4 regions of the Klenkia terrae genome follow, and region 4 is predicted to be linked to each of the others. Evidence: predicted binding sites of a transcription regulator. Region 4 holds the regulator's gene; each other region holds the start of a gene.

Region 1 (4,191 bases), on a different contig from region 4:
CAGGGAGCCGCGCCCCACCTCTCGGCCGTCCCGCCGCTCCGGGGCCCGCCCCGGGGTCCGCCCCGGGCAGTCCCTTCAGCCGGTCCTCGTCCCTCACTGCCACCAGACCATCACCGCCATCAGAAGGGCGGCGGGTCGTCGTCGCTGCCCCCGTCCTGGACCCGATCCCCGGCGTGGTCTGCGGCATCGGTCGCTACGTCGTCGCTCGATCCAGCACCGCCGGCCGCGTCCGGGTCACCGGGTCGGGTCTCATCACGCCGGGTCTCGCTGTTCCGGCGGGCGAGTGCGGCGTCGAGCTCAGCCTCGATCTCGGCGGCCAGGCGCGCGCGGTCCGCGGCTGCGGCTCGTCGTGCGGCTCGTTGCTCGGAGGTGGGGCTGCGGAACCGCTTGGGGGTGGGTCCGAGGAGGTCGGTGAGGGTGTCGAGGTGGGTGGGTGTCGACATGTCGACCTGAGCGATGCCGGCGGGTCGGGTGGTGCGTGTGCGTCCACCGGGTGGGGTGACGTGCAGCGTCCCGTCCGGGTCCATCGCGAACACCCAGCCCGGTGCATGGGTCTTGAGTCGGTGGTGTCGTCGGCACAGGCAGACCAGGTTCGTCACGCAGGTCGGGCCGCCGGCGGACGGCTCGTCGTGGTCGTAGGGGATGGCGTGGTCGAGGTCGACGTACTCGGCTGGTCGTGCGCAGCCGGGGAACCGGCAGTGCCGGTCCCGGGCTTTCACGAACCGGGTCTGTGCGGCGTTCGGTTCGTAGTCGGCGATCCGGGGTGGTGGTCCGAGGCCGGTGCCGCGGCGGAGGGCGGCGCGGGCTTCGGCGGGTGAGGTGAGGGCGCGGAGTCGACCGGTGGCGTCGAGGATCTCGAACCACACGTCCCCGCCCTGCACCCGACCACGGGCACCGGAGGCCAGGAGCGCGTCGAAGCGGGCCAGCAGCTCGGCCACCGCGACCGGGGACACCGACAGCCCACCGATCTCGCCGACCCCGGAACCGGCGCCCTGCTCGCTGTGCTCGTGCTCGCTGCGCTCGTGCTCGCTGTGCTCGTGCTCATCCTGCCCACCGTGCTCGCGCTGCCCATCACGGCCGTCGCCGGATCGTCGGGGTGTGCTGCTCGTGCTGCCGGTCGGTGCCGGCCGGCCGTTGTGGTTGTCGGTGCCCGGCTCGGGTGCCGTACCGATTGGTGGACCGTCCTGAGAGCCTTCGCCGTCGGCGGTCGGTGCAGCAGACCGAGGGATTGAGCCCAGCGAACCCAGGCCGTCGAGGTCGGCCAGCTCCACCCGCATGGCGAGTTGCCAGCGGGCGCGGGCGACGTCGTCGGGGAGTGCCTCCCAGGGGCGGAGGACCAGCTGCCGGTGCGCATCGACCCGCAGCTGGCCGATGGGGCGCCGGTCACCGGCCTTGCGCATCGTGGCGGCCATCGCATCGACCACTGCCTGCATCTGTGCGGCGTCTGCTGCGTCGAGCAGGTCTGCCCGGAACCCGGCGAGGCCGTCGCCGCAGCCGACGGTGGTGACGTTCTGCTTCTTCTTGCGCCGCTCGGCCCGGCGGTCGGCCTCTGCGGGGTCCGCAGCGATCAGTGCGCCACCGATCCGGTCGGCGAGCGGGGTGGGGCCGATGCCTTCGCCGATCCACCGCAGTCCCCGCCGGGCGATGTCGTCCACCAGGTCGTCGGGCAGGCCGCCGCCGAAGGATTGCTTGCGGTGGGCGAGGTCGTCGACGAGCACCTGGCAGCGGCGGACGTCGATGACGCCGTCGGCCAGCTCCTCCCACACCTGCGGCAGCTGCTCCACCAGCACCCGCTGTTTGTCGACCAGCGATACCGCCGAGCTAACCCCGATGCCCAGCACGACGGCGACCTCGTCGGCGACCCAGTCGTCGGGCCGGTCGGCGTCGGCCGGGTCATTGCGGCGGCTGCCGGGCAGCGGTTCTTGCGCCGGTTGCAGCTCGGCCAGGCGGGCGATCGCTGCAGCCTGCAGGGCGTGCAGCTGCGCCTGGGCGTCGGCGACGTCGCGCAGCACGGCGTGCACCCTGGCCCGGCCGGTGTCGGGGGTGACCAGCAGCTCGGACAACCGGGTCGGTCGCAGGGTGGCACCCGCGGGCGCCAAGCCGGCCGCGATGCGGGTCGCCTGCTCGGCCTCCAGCACCGCTGCGTGGGCGGCGGCGGAGGCGAAGACCTCGACCTGGGCGATGCCCACCGACAGCCCCATCCGGGTCCCGACCTCTTGCTGGTGCACCGCTGTCACCGCCTCGCATCATTCGAATGTGTGTTCGAAGTCTAGCCGACCCGGCGACCTCCGGCAAGGCGAATCCCCAGCTCAGCGCCTCGTCCACAGGGTGGTGCAGAAATTGTCGGAGGGTCCCGTCAACATCGCCGGCCATGTCGAGAAGTCGGTGGGAACGGTTCAAGGCACCCCTGTGCGAGGACCCAGCGCCCGCACCGGTCGGGAGCGGAGCTCACCACCGCGAACCGAGCCGTCCGCCGCGGTCAGACCTCCCGCACCACCTGCGCCAACGGCACCCGTCGACGGGACCGCGCCTCCCCCACCACCGACCCGACCACCGCCAGAACCGGGGGCAGGAGCAGCCCGACCACCCACCACGGGACGACGAGGACGGGATCGGTGTCCTGGCCGGTGAGCAGGGACAACCCCAGCGGCCCGGCCACCAGAGCGGTGACCAGCGCACCGAGCGCGATCCCGGGCAGCACGGTGGTCAGCACCCCGGGCAGCAGCTCGAGCAGGGTGACCGCCCGCGCCTGCCGCTCCCCCAGCCCCAACGTCCGCAGCACGCCCGACGTCCCGCGCCGGCGCCGCACGCCCGCGTTGCCGGCCAGCACGACCGCCAGCACGCCGAGCACCACCAGCAGCACCGCGGTCGCGGCGACCAGACCGGCCAGCCCGCGGGTCAGCGGGGCCTCCTGCACCAGGGCCAGCCGGTCGGCCCGCAGCTCCACCGTCCCGCCGGGCACCGTGGCCGCCGCGGCGGCGGCGCCGGTGCCGGTCAGCCACAGCGTGTCGGGGACGGCCAGGTCGGCGGGCACCGCGTCGGCGGGCAGCAGCACCGTCGTCGGGCCGGCCGGCAGCGCACCGACCACGGCGATCGGCACGGACTCGCCGTCCAGCAGCACCGACCCGACGGCGGCGGTGATGTCCGGGGTGACCAGCGCCTGCACCCGGTCGCCGGACGTGCCGAGCCCGGCCAGGCCCTCGACGTCGGGCAGCGGCGTGCTGCCCACCAGCCGGGCGTAGTCAGCCGGGTCCACGACCACCACCCGGGCACGGGCACCGCCGGCCGGGGTGGACAGCTGCACCCCGTCGGTGACCCGGGCCCGCACGGCGAGGTCCACGCCGTCGACCGCGGTGTCCGGCAGCGGGTCGACGGTGACGGTGGCATCGGCACCGACCGCGGTCCACGAGGCCGCCACCTGGCCGGACGTGGTCGTGGCACCGAGCGCGACGGCCACGGTGGCCAGCGCGGTGATCGCGGTCAGCGCCACCGGCCCGAGCACCGCGGTGGACCGGGCACCGGCCGCGGCCAGCAGCGGCACCGCCCCGCGCTCGCGGGCGGCCGGGCGCAGCAGCGCGGCCGACAGCGCCGGCTGGACCCGGGCGACCAGCACCGCACCGGCCAGGACCGCCACCGTCGGGGCGGCCACCCCCAGCGCGTCGCCGGACAGTCCCCGGGCCCGCACCGCGAGCACCGCGCCCACGGCCAGCAGCAGCAGCGCGCCGTCCACCGACCAGCGCCGCAGCACGACCTCGCGGCGGGCCCGGGTGCGCGCCCGCTCGTCCAGCGGCACCCGCCGTCCCCCCGTGGCCCGGTCGGCCGCCCGCACGCCGAGCACCGGGAGAGCGAGCAGCCCCGCGGCAGCCACCGGCAGGACACCGGCGACCGCGGCCCCCACCGGCACCGGTCCCGGGGCGAGCGCCACGCCGACCACCAGCCCGACGGCGACCCCCAGCGCGGTGAGGACGGCGGACTCGACCAGCAGATCGGCACCCACCCCGGGCAGGGAGCCCCCGCGCGCCCGCGCCGCGGCCAACGGCGCACCCCGGCGGGCGACCAGCACGGTGGCGCCGAGCAGCAGCACCAGCGCGGTGGCCGCGCCGACCGCGGTGACCAGCACGGCCGCCTGCGTCCGGGCGGCGGTCAGCCGGTCCTCGGCGCGCAGCAGCACTGCGTCCAGCCGGCTGTCCA
Region 2 (4,191 bases), on a different contig from region 4:
GGTGTAGGCGCTGGCGGGGCGGAACCCGTAGACGGTGTCGTTGGCGCGGACCGGAGCGGTGCCCGACGGGACGACGACGGTGCCCCCGGGCAGGGCGGCCAGCAGGCGGGCGCGGTGCGCGGCAGCGGCGGCGGCGGCGCCCGGGTGGGCAGGATGCGGCGCCTCGGGCTCGGGGTCCCAGCCGTCGGCCAGCGTGGTCTGCACCCAGGGCCCGAACGCCTGGTCGTGCGGGGCGCGGCGGGTGGCGTCGGGGACGGCGGGGCTGCCCGCGAGGTCGTCGGCAGAGCTCATGCACCCAGTCTCCCGCTGCCCTCGTCGGGCCGTGTGCCCACCCTCCGCCGACGCCACGGCGACCCGGCTGCCGCTGCTGATCGTGCTGCCTGGCGGAACCGGCGCTTGGCCTGACCCACCCCTTCCGACGACCCGGAGCCCTGGGTCCCGCCCCGTCGGACTGCAGTCGCGTCGGCCACCGAACCTGCGTCCGAGTCGCTCCGGATCAGCTCCGCCACCGGCCAGCGTGGCGACCGCGTGGCCCAGGGCCCCGCCACTGTGCCGGACCTCGCCTCAGAGCACCCCCTCCCGTCGAACCCGGCCCGGGCCACCGCGAAGGCCCGCACCCCGAGAACCGATGGCCGTCCGGCGGCCGTATCGAAGCCTTGGGTGATCACCTTGGACGGGACGCCCACCCGGGCGGCCGAACGCCGCTCAGCGGGTCGTCTGTCGAGGCCAGACGGTCAGAAGGGTGGTGGGTCGGCGGCTGGGTCGTAGGGCGGCGGCGACTCCTCGAGCAGGTCGAGGACCTCACCCATCGCCGGTGGCCGGGTGGTCCGGGTCGTGCCGCCGGGCGTGGTCACGTGCAGGGTGCCGTCGGCGTCGATGGCGAACCGCCAGCCGGGCGCGTGGGTCTTGAGCCGGTGGTGCCGGCGGCAGAGCATGGCCAGGTTGCGGACGCAGGTCGGTCCACCCCGTTCGGGGTCGTGGTGGTCGTAGGGGATGACGTGGTCGGCGTCGCAGGTCCGGGCGACTTGTCGGCAGCCGGGGAAGCGGCAGTGCCGGTCGCGGGCGCGCAGGTACCGGTACTGGGCTGCGGTCGGTGTGTAGCCAGGAGCTGGTGGTGGCGGTCCGAGTCCACGCCCGCCCTTCGCAGCGGCGACCAGCTCCTCGGGGGTGGCGACGGCGAGCAGTCGGCCGCGCTCGCCGGTGACGGTGAGGTCGAGGTCTCCGCCGTCGGGGTGGGTCAGGCCGAGGGCATCGATCCGTTGCAGCAGGGACCGCACCGCGGCCGGGGTGACCGGCAATCCGCCGACGTGCCCGACCCGGCTCCCGCCACCCGCATCACCGGCGGCAGGGACGCAGGTCGCCGCGTCCTCGGCCGCCCCGTCGTCGGCCGCCGCGTCCTCGGCCGCTCCGTCCTCGGCCGCTCCGTCCTCCGACATTCCGTCGCTGGGGACGGTGCCCTCGGTTGTTGCCGAGTCGGCCTGCGCCGGGGCGTCGGGGTGGAGGTCGGCTAGGTCGGCGTTGATGGTCACGTGGGCGACGGCGGGGTCCTGGGCTTCCCAGGGGCGGGTGATGAGGGTGGCGACCAGTTCGGTCTCGATCTCCCCGGCCCGGCGGTCATCACCGTCGGCCTTCCGCTCCCGGGCGAACGCCGCCAGCTGGGCCTTCACCAGCTTCGCGGTCGCGGCCTCCATGCCGTTCACCCGCACGTCAGCCAGGCCGTCGCCGGTGCCCTGCACCCGCACCCCGGCCTCCCGCTTGCGCAACTCCCGCCGCCGGTCCGCCGCCGCAGGGTCCGCAGCGATCAGCGCGGCCTCGAGCCGGTCGCGCAGCGTCGAGGGCGCGCACCCGGCCGCGGCCCACGCCACCCCACGCGCGGCGACCACGTCGACGATCGCGTCGTCGACCGGGCCGCCCCACGACCGGGCCTGGTACCGCATCGCCCGCACGATCGCCTTGGCGCGGGTCTCGTCGATCCGCTGATCAGCCAACGCCTCCCACACCGCCGGGAACTGGCGGACCAGCGTGAGGTCGTCATCGACCAGGTACCGAGCCGACCCGACCGACATGTTCAGCAGCACTGCGACCTCGTCGGGCAGGAAATCGTCCGCGGTCTGCAGCGACGGGTCAAGATCCGGGTCGGCCTCGGGGCGGGTATCGGTGCGCGCGCCGGGGGCGAAGGGCAGCGGCTGGCGAGCACCGAGGGTGGCTTTGCGCTCGACGAGGCCGGCGCGGTACGCGGCCAGGGCCGACATCTGCTTGGCCACCGAGGCCAGCTCGGCGTCCAATTCGGTACCGGAGAGCCCGGCGGTGGCCGCGAGCTCGGTCAGCCGTGGGACCGGCGCGGCGTCGACGGGGACGGCGGTGACGTAGGGGGTGACCTCCACCCGGAACCGTCGCGCCGTCGCTGTCATGGACCTAGTCCACCAGAGGGGTCTGACAAAAACGGCCAACAGAACAGGCCTTTGACCTGCTGATTATCAGTGGCTCCGCCGCCACTGGCAGTGACGGAAGCCGCTGATCCCCCGCACGGCCAGCTGGGGGTCATCGACGCTCACCCAGCTGCCGCTGGTCGCGACGCGGCGACGCTGGTGGAGGTGTTCGTTGTGTGCTCCGGGCCCTGAGCCAGCTCGACCTTCGGCGCAGCGGCGTCGCTCGCTCTGTGGTGCAGCCCGATCGCCCCACGGTCATGTCGACCAGCGGGTCGAACACGACGGGCCCGCCGACCGACGCCTCGACGGCGGGCCGGCGTAGGTAGACCAGCAGTTGCTCGCAGCCGGCCTTCCCAGGTCATGTGACGTGCCCGGTGGGCGGGACGCGGAGCAGGGACAGCGGCGCCCGGATGGCCGCACGTGGCAGGGCTGTGGCCGCACTCGGCCCGGTGACGCGCCCGGTCAGCTGGGCGGGATGGTCGGGACTGCTCGACGCGGACGCAGCGCGGAGAACGGTGCTCGGTTGATCGCGGCCGACAAGCTGCGCCTGGACCTCCGTGCCTTGACCGCCGTATCCGGGGGCCGTGCCCCGGGCGGACATGGCCGGATAGCTCGCACGGACGGCCCCGCCCCGGACCGCCGCGCCCGGCCGACCACGGAGCAGAGCCGATCCAGCACGGCACCGTCGCGGCCCGTCCGGCGGCACCGCCGGCTCGACCTCGCTACCCCCGGTGCAGCCGCACGTGCAGCTCGCGCACCCGCGCCGACAGCTCCTCGTCCGGACCGTCGACGGGGATGCCGGGCGCGACGACGGTGACCGGCAGGGTGGCGACCGGTCCGGGCGCGACCCCGAGCTCGGTCAGCCACGCGGCCAGCTGCGCCGAGGAGCTGGCGTAGACGATCCGGCCCAGGCCCACCCACGCGTGCGCCGCCGAGCACATCGGGCAGTGCTCGCCGGACGTGTAGACCGTCGCCGCGGGGCGGTCGGCGGGGTCCATGTGCTCGGCGGCCCAGCGGGCCAGCTCGAACTCCGGGTGCCGGGTCGAGTCCCCGCCGGCGATCCGGTTGCGGTCCTCGGCGAGCACGGTGCCGTCGGCGGCCACCAGCACCGACCCGAACGGCTCGTCGCCGGCCACCAGCGCCTCCTCCGCCAGCTCCACGCACCGCACCAGGTGGGCCCGGTCGACCTCGGACAGGCTCACAGCGACACCACGACGCCCTCGGTCGCACTCCGTCGCGCAGCGTCCAGCACCCGCGCGGTGGCCACGGCGTCCCGCGGGTCGACCGGCACCGGGCCGGTGCCGCGCACGGCGGCCGCGAACGCCGGGTAGAACGTGTCCCACCGGCCGCGCTCGCTGGGCACCACCGTCGACTCGGCCCCGCGCTGCAGCCGGCCCCAGGCCGTCTCGGGCTCGGTGCCCCAGTCCGCGGTGGCGGGCGAGGTGCCGGCGATCAGCGCGAACTCCTGGCCGTCCATCGCGCCCATCCCGTTCTCCAGCACCTGGTCGCCCACCACGTAGGACCCCGCCGTCCCCACCACGCGGAACCGCGGCCCCGGCGCACCGGTGCGCCAGCTGCCGCCCAGCACCGACCGCGCCCCGGACACGTGGTCCAGCACCACCAGCACGTCGTCGTCCAGCCCGGACTCCCGCAGCGACCAGCGGGCGAACACCGAGCCGACCGGGCCCAGCAGCACCAGCGCCTGGTCGACCAGGTGGCTGCCGAAGTCCCGCAGCGTGCCGCCGCCGGCCGCCCCCGGGCC
Region 3 (4,191 bases), on a different contig from region 4:
CCGAGGACACCCGGGAGGTCGAGGCGGCGGACCTTGCCGGTGGAGGTGCGCGGGAGCTCGTCGAGTCGACGTGTCGACTTGGGGCGCTTGGCCGGGCCCAGCCGCTCCCGCGCCCAGGCGGCCAGCTCGTCGGGGGTCGCCGTCCCCACGTAGGCCGCGACGACCCGCTGGCCCCAGTCGTCGTCCGGGACGCCGAACACGGCGGACTCCACGACCCCGGGGTGCGCGTCGAGCACCGCCTCGACCTCGGCCGGGTAGACGTTGACCCCGCCGGAGATGACCAGGTCCTCGCGGCGGCCGTCCAACCAGACGGTGCCGTCGTCGTCCACCCGGCCCAGGTCGCCGACGGTGACCCAGTCGCCGTCCCAGGCGGCCGCGGTCTTCTCCGGCGCGCGCCAGTACTCGAACCGGGCCCACCGCGGGACGGCGCACCACAGCTGGCCGCGCTCGTCGGTGGACAGCGTGCGGCCGGGGCGGGCACGGCCGACGCTGCCCGGGCGGGCCAGCCAGTCCTCGGTCGTGCAGACGGTGAACTGGGCCTCGGTGGACCCGTAGAACTCGTGCACGGCGCCGTCGGGGAGGGCCGCGACGACCGCCCGCTTGACCGGCTCCGGGCAGGGGGCGCCGGCGTGGGCGAGCAGCCGGAAGCTGGACCAGTCGACGTCCTCGCGGAGCAGCCGCTGCAGGTGGGTCGGCACGCAGAAGGTCGTGGTGGGGGCCTGGTCGGTGATGGTGCGGGCGGCGCGCGCTGCGTCGAACGGCCCGGGCAGCAGCACCTCGCCCCCGGCGAGCAGGGTGTGCGCGGCGAACCGGAGCGGCGCGGAGTGGTGCAGCGGGGAGAGCACCAGGTGCCGGTCGTCCGGGCCGAAGCCCCAGAGGTTGATCTCCTCGGTGGCCAGGGCGCGGGCGTCGTCGTCGGCCAGGACGCCGGACCACACGCCCTTGCGCCGTCCGGTGGTGCCCGAGGTGTAGTGCATCGGCCGGGCCAGCGGGAACGGGGCGAGGTCGGCCTCGGTGTCGCCGAGCAGCTGCCCGGGGTCGTCGCCGACGTCCAGCGCGGGGTCGGCGTCGGCGACCAGCTCGGCCCGCTCGGCGGCCGGCAGCGCCGGGTCCAGCACCACGGGGACGACGCCGGTCCGCAGCGCCCCGAGGACGACGGCCAGCAGCTCCGGCGAGGCGGTCGCGGAGACGACGAGCCGGTCCCCCCGGCCGATGCCGCGGTCGGCCAGCGCGCCGGCGACCCGCCGCTGGGCGGCCGTGCTGTCCGCCGCCCGGACGACGGGCACCTCGTTCATCCCTGCACCCTCGCACGGGCCACGCGGTTCAGCGACGGCCGTTGCGCCGGCTCCAGCTGCTCCAGGACACGTCGTGGTTGTGCGCGTTGCCGAGCACCTCGGCGTCCCGCCGGCCCTCGCGCGCCTGGTACGAGATGTCGCCGGAGTGGGTGACCGTGGATCCTCGCTTGCGCACCGCCCGGTCCATCGACCAGCCGACCACCAGCAGGACGACGAGCACGCCCACCACCGCAGCCCAGAACACCATGGCCGAGTCTGGCATCCCGCCTTCGTCGCGGTCACCCTCCTGGCGAACCCTGCCGCCTGCGCATACGCCTGCCGCCTGCCGCCCTCCGCGGCGGACCTTCCCTCACGACCTCCCACCGTCGTCGCGGTTGCCGTCCTGGAGGGCCCTGCCGCCTGCGCCTGCCGCCTTCCGCCTTCCGTCTTCCGCGGCGGACCTTCCCTCACGACCTCCCGCGCGGGCCGTCGCTGCAGGGACGCAGGGGAGGGCTCGGGGCGGTGCAGGCGTCCGTCGCTGCAGGGACGCACGGGAAGGCTCGGGGCGGCGCAGGCGCTCGTCGCTGCGGTCCCCGATGGCCCCCGCGCAACCCGGCACCCCAGCATCGCAGCTACCTCAGACACCGGGTCGACAGCCTGTGGACAACCTTCTGAGCTGCGGATTTATCTTGCTCGGGCTGATCAGGCCCGGTAGACTTCGAACACATATTCGAACAGCGCGAGGAGGTGGTGGCGGTGCAGCAGCAGGTGGTCGGGACCCGGATGGGGCTGTCGGTGGGCATTGCCCAGGTCGAGGTCTTCGCGTCAGCCGCCGCCCACGCGGCGGTGCTGGAGGCCGAGCAGGCGACCCGCATCGCCGCCGGCCTCGCGCCCGCGGGTGCCACCCTGCGATCGACCCGGTTGTCCGAGCTGCTGGTCACCCCCGACACCGGCCGGGCCAGGGTGCACGCCGTGCTGCGCGACGTCGCCGACGCCCAGGCGCAGCTGCACGCCCTGCAGGCTGCAGCGATCGCCCGCCTGGCCGAGCTGCAACCGGCGCAAGAACCGCTGCCCGGCAGCCGCCGCAATGACCCGGCCGACGCCGACCGGCCCGACGACTGGGTCGCCGACGAGGTCGCCGTCGTGCTGGGCATCGGGGTTAGCTCGGCGGTGTCGCTGGTCGACAAACAGCGGGTGCTGGTGGAGCAGCTGCCGCAGGTGTGGGAGGCGCTGGCCGACGGGGTCATCGACGTCCGCCGCTGCCAGGTGCTCGTCGACGCCCTCGCCCACCGCAAGCAATCCGCCGGCGGCGACCTGGCCGACGACCTGGTGGACGACATCGCCCGGCAAGGACTGCGGTGGATCGGTGAAGGCATCGGCCCCACCCCGCTGGCCGACCGGATCGGTGGCGCATTGATCGCCGCGGACCCCGCAGAGGCCGACCGCCGGGCCGAGCGGCGCAAGAAGAAGCAGAACGTCACCACCGTCGGCTGCGGCGACGGCCTCGCCGGGTTCCGGGCAGACCTGCTCGACGCCGCCGATGCCGCACAGATGCAGGCAGTGGTCGATGCGATGGCCGCCACGATGCGCAAGGCCGGTGACCGCCGCCCCATCGGCCAGCTGCGGGTCGATGCGCACCGGCAGCTGGTCCTCCGCCCCTGGGAGGCACTCCCCGACGACGTCGCCCGCGCCCGCTGGCAACTCGCCATGCGGGTGGAGCTGGCCGACCTCGACGGCCTGGGCTCGCTGGGCGCACCCCCCGGGTCTGCCGCACCGACCGCCGGCGGCGGCTCTCAGGGCGGTCCACACGTCGATACGGCGTCCGAGCCGGGCACCGACGGACGCAATGACCGGCCGGCACCGGCGGGCAGCACGAGCAGCAGACCCCGACGAGCCGGCCACGACGGGCCTGAGGGGCCTGAGGGGCAGGGCGAGCACGACAAGCAGCACGAACACGAGCTCAGCGAGCACGAGCACGAGCAGGATGACGGGCACGGGCACGGGCACGGGCACGGCGAGCACGAGCGCGGCGCTGGTTCCGGGGTCGGTGAGATCGGTGGGCTGCCGGTGTCCCCGGTCGCGGTGGCCGAGCTGCTGGCCCGCTACGACGCGCTCCTGGCCTCCGGTGCCCGTGGTCGGGTCCGGGGCGGGGACGTGTGGTTCGAGATCGTGGATGCCACCGGCCGCCTGCGCGCCCTCATCACCCCCGCCGACGCCCGCGCCGCCCTCCGCCGCGGCACCGGACTCGGACCACCACCGGCCATCGACAACTACGTCCCCACCGCCGCCCAGATCAGGTTCGTCAAAGCCCGCGACCGACACTGCCGGTTCCCCGGCTGTGCCCGGACAGCCGAGTACGTCGACCTCGACCACGTCATCCCCCGCGACCACGACGACCCCACCGCCGGCGGCCCGACCTGCGTGACCAACCTGGTGTGCCTGTGCCGCAGGCACCACCGGCTCAAGACCCACGCACCGGGCTGGGTCTTCGCCATGGACCCCGACGGCACCCTGCACGTCACCCCACCCGGCGGACGCACCCGCACCACCCGACCCGCCGGCATCGCCCAGGTCGACATGTCGACACCCACCCACCTCCACACCCTCACCGACCTCCTCGGGCCCACCCCCCAGCGGTTCAGATCCCCGACGCCTGAACAGCGAGCCGAACGCCGAGCAGCAGCCGCCGACCGCGCGCGCCTGGCCGCCGAGATCGAGGCCGAGCTCGACGCCGCCCTCGCTCGTCGAGCCGACGAGACCCAGCGCGGCGACCACGTCTCGACCGACTCCGCCGAGCGGGCCGCCGAGCACCGAGCCGCAGAGGGCAGCGATCCCAGCGCGGACCCCCCACCCTTCTGACCGTCCGGATCCGCAGCCGGGCGGCACGACGGGGGCACCGGAGTCGACGGAGCAATCC
Region 4 (4,191 bases):
CGATCCTGCTGGTCCTGGCCGGCCTCGTCGGCTGGATCGCCTGGCGCCGGCGCTCGGTCGTCCCGCTGGTCCGGGTGCTGGTCGCCCTCGCCCTGCTCACCGCGGTCGTCTACGCGTTCAAGTACGGCACCGGCCGGACGGCGCCGGCCTACCCGGGGTCCTTCTTCCACCGGGACGGCGCGTCCTACCCGTCGGGGCACGTGGCCAACGCCGTCCTCATGTGGGGCGTCGCGCGGTGGCAGGCGGTCGACTTCGGGTTGCCCGACCGGGTGCAGCGGGCGTTCTGGGTGCTCTCGGTGGCCGGCCCGCTCGTGACGGGTGTGGCCATGGTGGCGCTGGACTTCCACTGGGTCACGGATGCACTGGTGGGAGCTGCAGTGGGGGTGGTCCTGCTGGGCGTGGTGCATGCACTCGACGCAGTCGTCCTGTCACGCTTCGTACATGATCGAGCACGGCGGACCGCTGCCTGAGGCCCGGACCCGGAGGTCCTGGGCCCGGTCGCGGACGGCCGTCGGTGCGCTGCTGTGCGCAGCGGTCGTGGCCGGCCCGTTCCTGCCCGGCTCCTTCCTCTCCAACGGCGTCCCGCGCAGCGGGGTCGAGACCGCCGCCGCCGAGGAGGCCGTGGCCCTCTACGGCGACCCGCTGGACCTCTGCGCGGTCACCGACGCCCGCCTGCCGGAGATCTCGGGGCTGGCCGTGAGCGGCTCGACGACGCTGGCGATGAACGACGGCGGCGACGCCGTGACCGTCTACGAGCTCGACGGCAGCTGCGCAGTCACCGGCGAGCGCACCGCCGCGGTGGACCCCTACGACCCCGAGGACATGGCGCTGGCCGCCGACGGCACCGTCTGGCTGGCCGACACCGGCGACAACCGGCTCAGCCGGACGACGGTGGCCCTCATCGCCCTCGCCCCCGACGGTGTCGCCACGGTGTACCGGATGTCCTACCCGGACGGCCCCCGGGACGCCGAGGCCCTGCTGCTGGCCCCCGACGGCACGCCCTACCTGGTGACCAAGGAGGTGCTGGGCAGCAGCGAGGTCTACCGCCCGGCCCAGGCCCTGGACGCCGGTGCGGTCGTGCCGCTGGAGCAGGTGGCCGACCTGGCGTTCTCCCTGACCGGCACCGAGGGCGGCCCGGTCGGCCGCGCCGGGCAGCTGCTGGTCACCGGCGGCGCGGTCAGCCCGGACGGCGCCGTGCTGGCCCTGCGCACCTACACCGACGCCTACGTCTGGGCGCTGGCCGGCTCCGACGTCCCGGCCGCGCTGGCCACGGCCCCGGTCGTCGTCCCGCTGCCGGCCGCGCCCCAGGGCGAGGCCATCGCCTTCGCCGCCGACGGGCGCAGCCTGGTGGTGACCGGCGAGGGCCTGCCGGCCGCGGTCACCGCGCTGCCGGCGGCCGGTGCCCTGGCGCCGGCCGCGTCGACCGCCCCGGCGGAGGCCGTGGGCGCCACCGCCACCGCGGCGGGTGCCCCGCTGTCGCCGTGGACCGCCGGTGCGATCGCCGTCGTCGCCGCGGCCGTGCTGGTGGCCGGCGTCGGACGTCTCCGCCGCCGCTGACCCACCCGCGCACTCGCCGGCGGCGCGCCCTCCCGGGCGCACCGCCCGGAGCGGTCAGACCCGGCGCAGCACCGTCACCACGCGGCCCAGCACCGTGGCGTCGTCGCCCGGGATGGGCTCGAAGGCCGGGTTGTGCGGCAGCAGCCAGACGTGGCCGTCGCGCCGCTTGTAGGTCTTGACCGTCGCCTCGCCGTCGATCATGGCGGCCACGATCTCGCCGTTCTCGGCGGTCGCCTGCTGCCGCACCACGACCCAGTCGCCGTCGCAGATCGCCGCGTCGATCATCGACTCACCGGCCACCTTGAGCATGAACAACGTGCCCTCGCCGACCAGTTCGCGCGGGAGCGGGAACACGTCCTCCACGGCCTGCTCGGCCAGCACGGGTCCACCGGCGGCGATCCGGCCGACCAGGGGCACGTAGGTGGGGACGGGGACCCGGGGGTCGTCGACCCCGCTGGCGCCGCCCGAGGCGGCCAGCCCGGCGCCGGACTGCTCGGCCTCCGGGTGGTCGCCGGGCAGCCGGACGTCCAGGGCCCGCGGCCGGTTGGGGTCGCGCCGCAGCCAGCCCTTCTTCTGCAGGGTGGACAGCTGGTGGGCCACCGAGGAGGCCGACGACAGCCCGACGGCCTCGCCGATCTCCCGGACGCTGGGCGGGTAGCCGCGCCGCTCGACGGAGTCGCGGATGACCTCGAGCACGCGGCGCTGCCGCTGGGTGAGCCCGTCGCCGGCCTCACCGCGCTCCGGGAACTCGCGCACCGACGCGCCGCGCTCGCCGGTCGCCGGCTCGGCGGTGGTCCGGGCCTTGGTCCGGCCGGGGCGCTTGGTGCTGCCGCCGGTACCGCCGGGGGTGTCTCCCGCGCTCGCCACGTGTCCTCCTCGTCGGCCGCGTGCCGCGACCGTGCCGTCCGGCCGGTCCTCGCGGGGGCCGGGTGGCCGTACCGCGGACCGGGGTGATCGATACGGACGGTAACGCCTCGACGCCGATTGTTCAAACACGTGTTCGAAGTTCCACCGGTGTCATCTCGATTTTGTCGGACCGGTGGGGTAGACATCCGCACAGACGTTCGATCGAACAGCCGTTCGACCGGGATGGGCCCGCGAGGGTCCGCGCCACCGACAGGAGCCGCCCCCATGGCCAGCACCGCGACCACCCTCCGCACCCTCCCGACCGCCCACCCCGCCCGGGCCGCGGAGTCGACCGCCGGCGCCGGGGCGCGCCCCGCGCCGACCCGGGTCGTCGCCCGTCGCGGGAACCACCCGGCCGGGCGCGCGCTGGCCCGTGCGGCCGAGCAGGGCACCGGCCCCCTCGCGCCGGTGGTGCCGCTGCGGCGCACCGGCGCCGAGGTGGTCCCGCTGCGGCCGGCCGCGCCGCCGGTGCTCCCGGCGGCGTCCGCGGCGGAGCCGGTCGGGTCGGCGGCGTCCCCCGGGACGACGGCGCCCGCACCCCTGCGGCTGACCCGGCGCGGTCGACTGGTGCTCTTCGGGCTCGGCGTGGTCACCGCCCTCGGCCTGGCGGCGTTCGCCGTCCCGGCGCTGGGTGACAGCGACCCGGCTGTCCCCGCACTCGAGCTCGCGGGCCGCTCCAGCGTGGTGGTGCACAGCGGCGACACCCTGTGGTCGATCGCCGAGGCCGTGGCGCCGGACACCGACCCGCGGGTGGTCGTGGACGCGATCCAGGAGGCGAACGGGTTGTCCGGGGCCGGGCTGGTCCCCGGTCAGGTGCTCGTCCTGCCCTGAGCCGCCTGCACGCCGGGCCGACGGGCACTCCGGCCGACGCCTACCCCCGGCCGGCACGGACCGGCGACACGGACCGGCGACACAGACCGGCGACACGCCGTCTCGTCGGTGGTCTTCGGTGGCCGGTCTTGAGCCCGGTGCCGGGCGGTCCGCGGCGTCCTCCGACGGTGTACGGCGTGGTGGGACGCGTGGGGCGTCAGGTCTGCCCACGGGGCCCGGGTGCTGTCGTCGAGATGTGGGAAGCCGACACGCCCGGTAGGGGTTGCACACCCATAGGGGTCCGGAGCTAGTCTCACCACAACATCTAGTAGTTACAGAGATGTCGTTCCGTCCACAGGTTGTTCCCCAGGTTCTCCCGAGGTCGTCCACCGGATGTCCCCCTCGGAGTCCACAGGGACACCCCGGACCCGGGAGGAGACGATCCGGTGCGCTGCCCGTTCTGCCACAACCCCGACAGCCGGGTCGTGGACTCGCGCGAGACCGACGAGGGCGCGACCACGCGTCGGCGCCGGTCCTGCCCGGGCTGCGGCCGGCGCTTCACCACGGTCGAGGAGGCCGTGATGGCCGTCGTCAAGCGCAGCGGGGTGACCGAGCCGTTCAACCGGGCCAAGGTCGTCGCCGGCGTGCGGCGGGCCTGCCAGGGCCGGCCCGTCGACGAGGACCAGCTCGCCGTGCTGGCCGCCCAGGTGGAGGACGCGGTGCGCTGCACCGGGTCCGCCGAGGTGCCCAGCCACGAGGTGGGCCTGGCGATCCTGCGCCCGCTGCGCGACCTCGACGAGGTGGCGTACCTGCGCTTCGCCAGCGTCTACCGCTCCTTCACCTCCGCGGCCGACTTCGAGAAGGAGATCGCGGAGATGCGCGCCAAGGCGGCCTCGGTCGCCGAGATCGCCTCGGCCG

What was found. Region 4 encodes LexA, which represses DNA repair genes until DNA is damaged. Its sites were predicted from a motif close to TCGAACANNTGTTCGA; they were not measured.
Region 1: a site for LexA is predicted at 2,251-2,266, ahead of UXQ13_RS12125 (HNH endonuclease signature motif containing protein). Genes of this name have one in related genera too.
Region 2: a site for LexA is predicted at 2,690-2,705, ahead of UXQ13_RS17845 (HNH endonuclease signature motif containing protein). Genes of this name have one in related genera too.
Region 3: a site for LexA is predicted at 1,993-2,008, ahead of UXQ13_RS16445 (HNH endonuclease signature motif containing protein). Genes of this name have one in related genera too.

The regions. Positions count from the first base shown of each region.
Region 1 is NZ_JBAPLV010000012.1:34,446-38,636, reverse strand. It holds gene UXQ13_RS12125 (HNH endonuclease signature motif containing protein) at 120-2,228, opposite strand; gene UXQ13_RS12120 (FtsX-like permease family protein) at 2,480-4,191, opposite strand, start outside.
Region 2 is NZ_JBAPLV010000022.1:40,827-45,017, reverse strand. It holds gene UXQ13_RS17850 (aminopeptidase P N-terminal domain-containing protein) at 1-291, opposite strand, end outside; gene UXQ13_RS17845 (HNH endonuclease signature motif containing protein) at 735-2,411, opposite strand; gene UXQ13_RS17840 (nucleoside deaminase) at 3,152-3,631, opposite strand; gene UXQ13_RS17835 (Gfo/Idh/MocA family protein) at 3,628-4,191, opposite strand, start outside.
Region 3 is NZ_JBAPLV010000019.1:7,683-11,873, forward strand. It holds gene UXQ13_RS16435 (class I adenylate-forming enzyme family protein) at 1-1,295, opposite strand, end outside; gene UXQ13_RS16440 (hypothetical protein) at 1,324-1,557, opposite strand; gene UXQ13_RS16445 (HNH endonuclease signature motif containing protein) at 2,031-4,133, shown strand.
Region 4 is NZ_JBAPLV010000031.1:29,310-33,500, forward strand. It holds gene UXQ13_RS20730 (phosphatase PAP2 family protein) at 1-470, shown strand, start outside; gene UXQ13_RS20735 (NHL repeat-containing protein) at 442-1,557, shown strand; gene lexA (transcriptional repressor LexA) at 1,612-2,424, opposite strand; gene UXQ13_RS20745 (LysM peptidoglycan-binding domain-containing protein) at 2,689-3,294, shown strand; gene nrdR (transcriptional regulator NrdR) at 3,720-4,191, shown strand, end outside.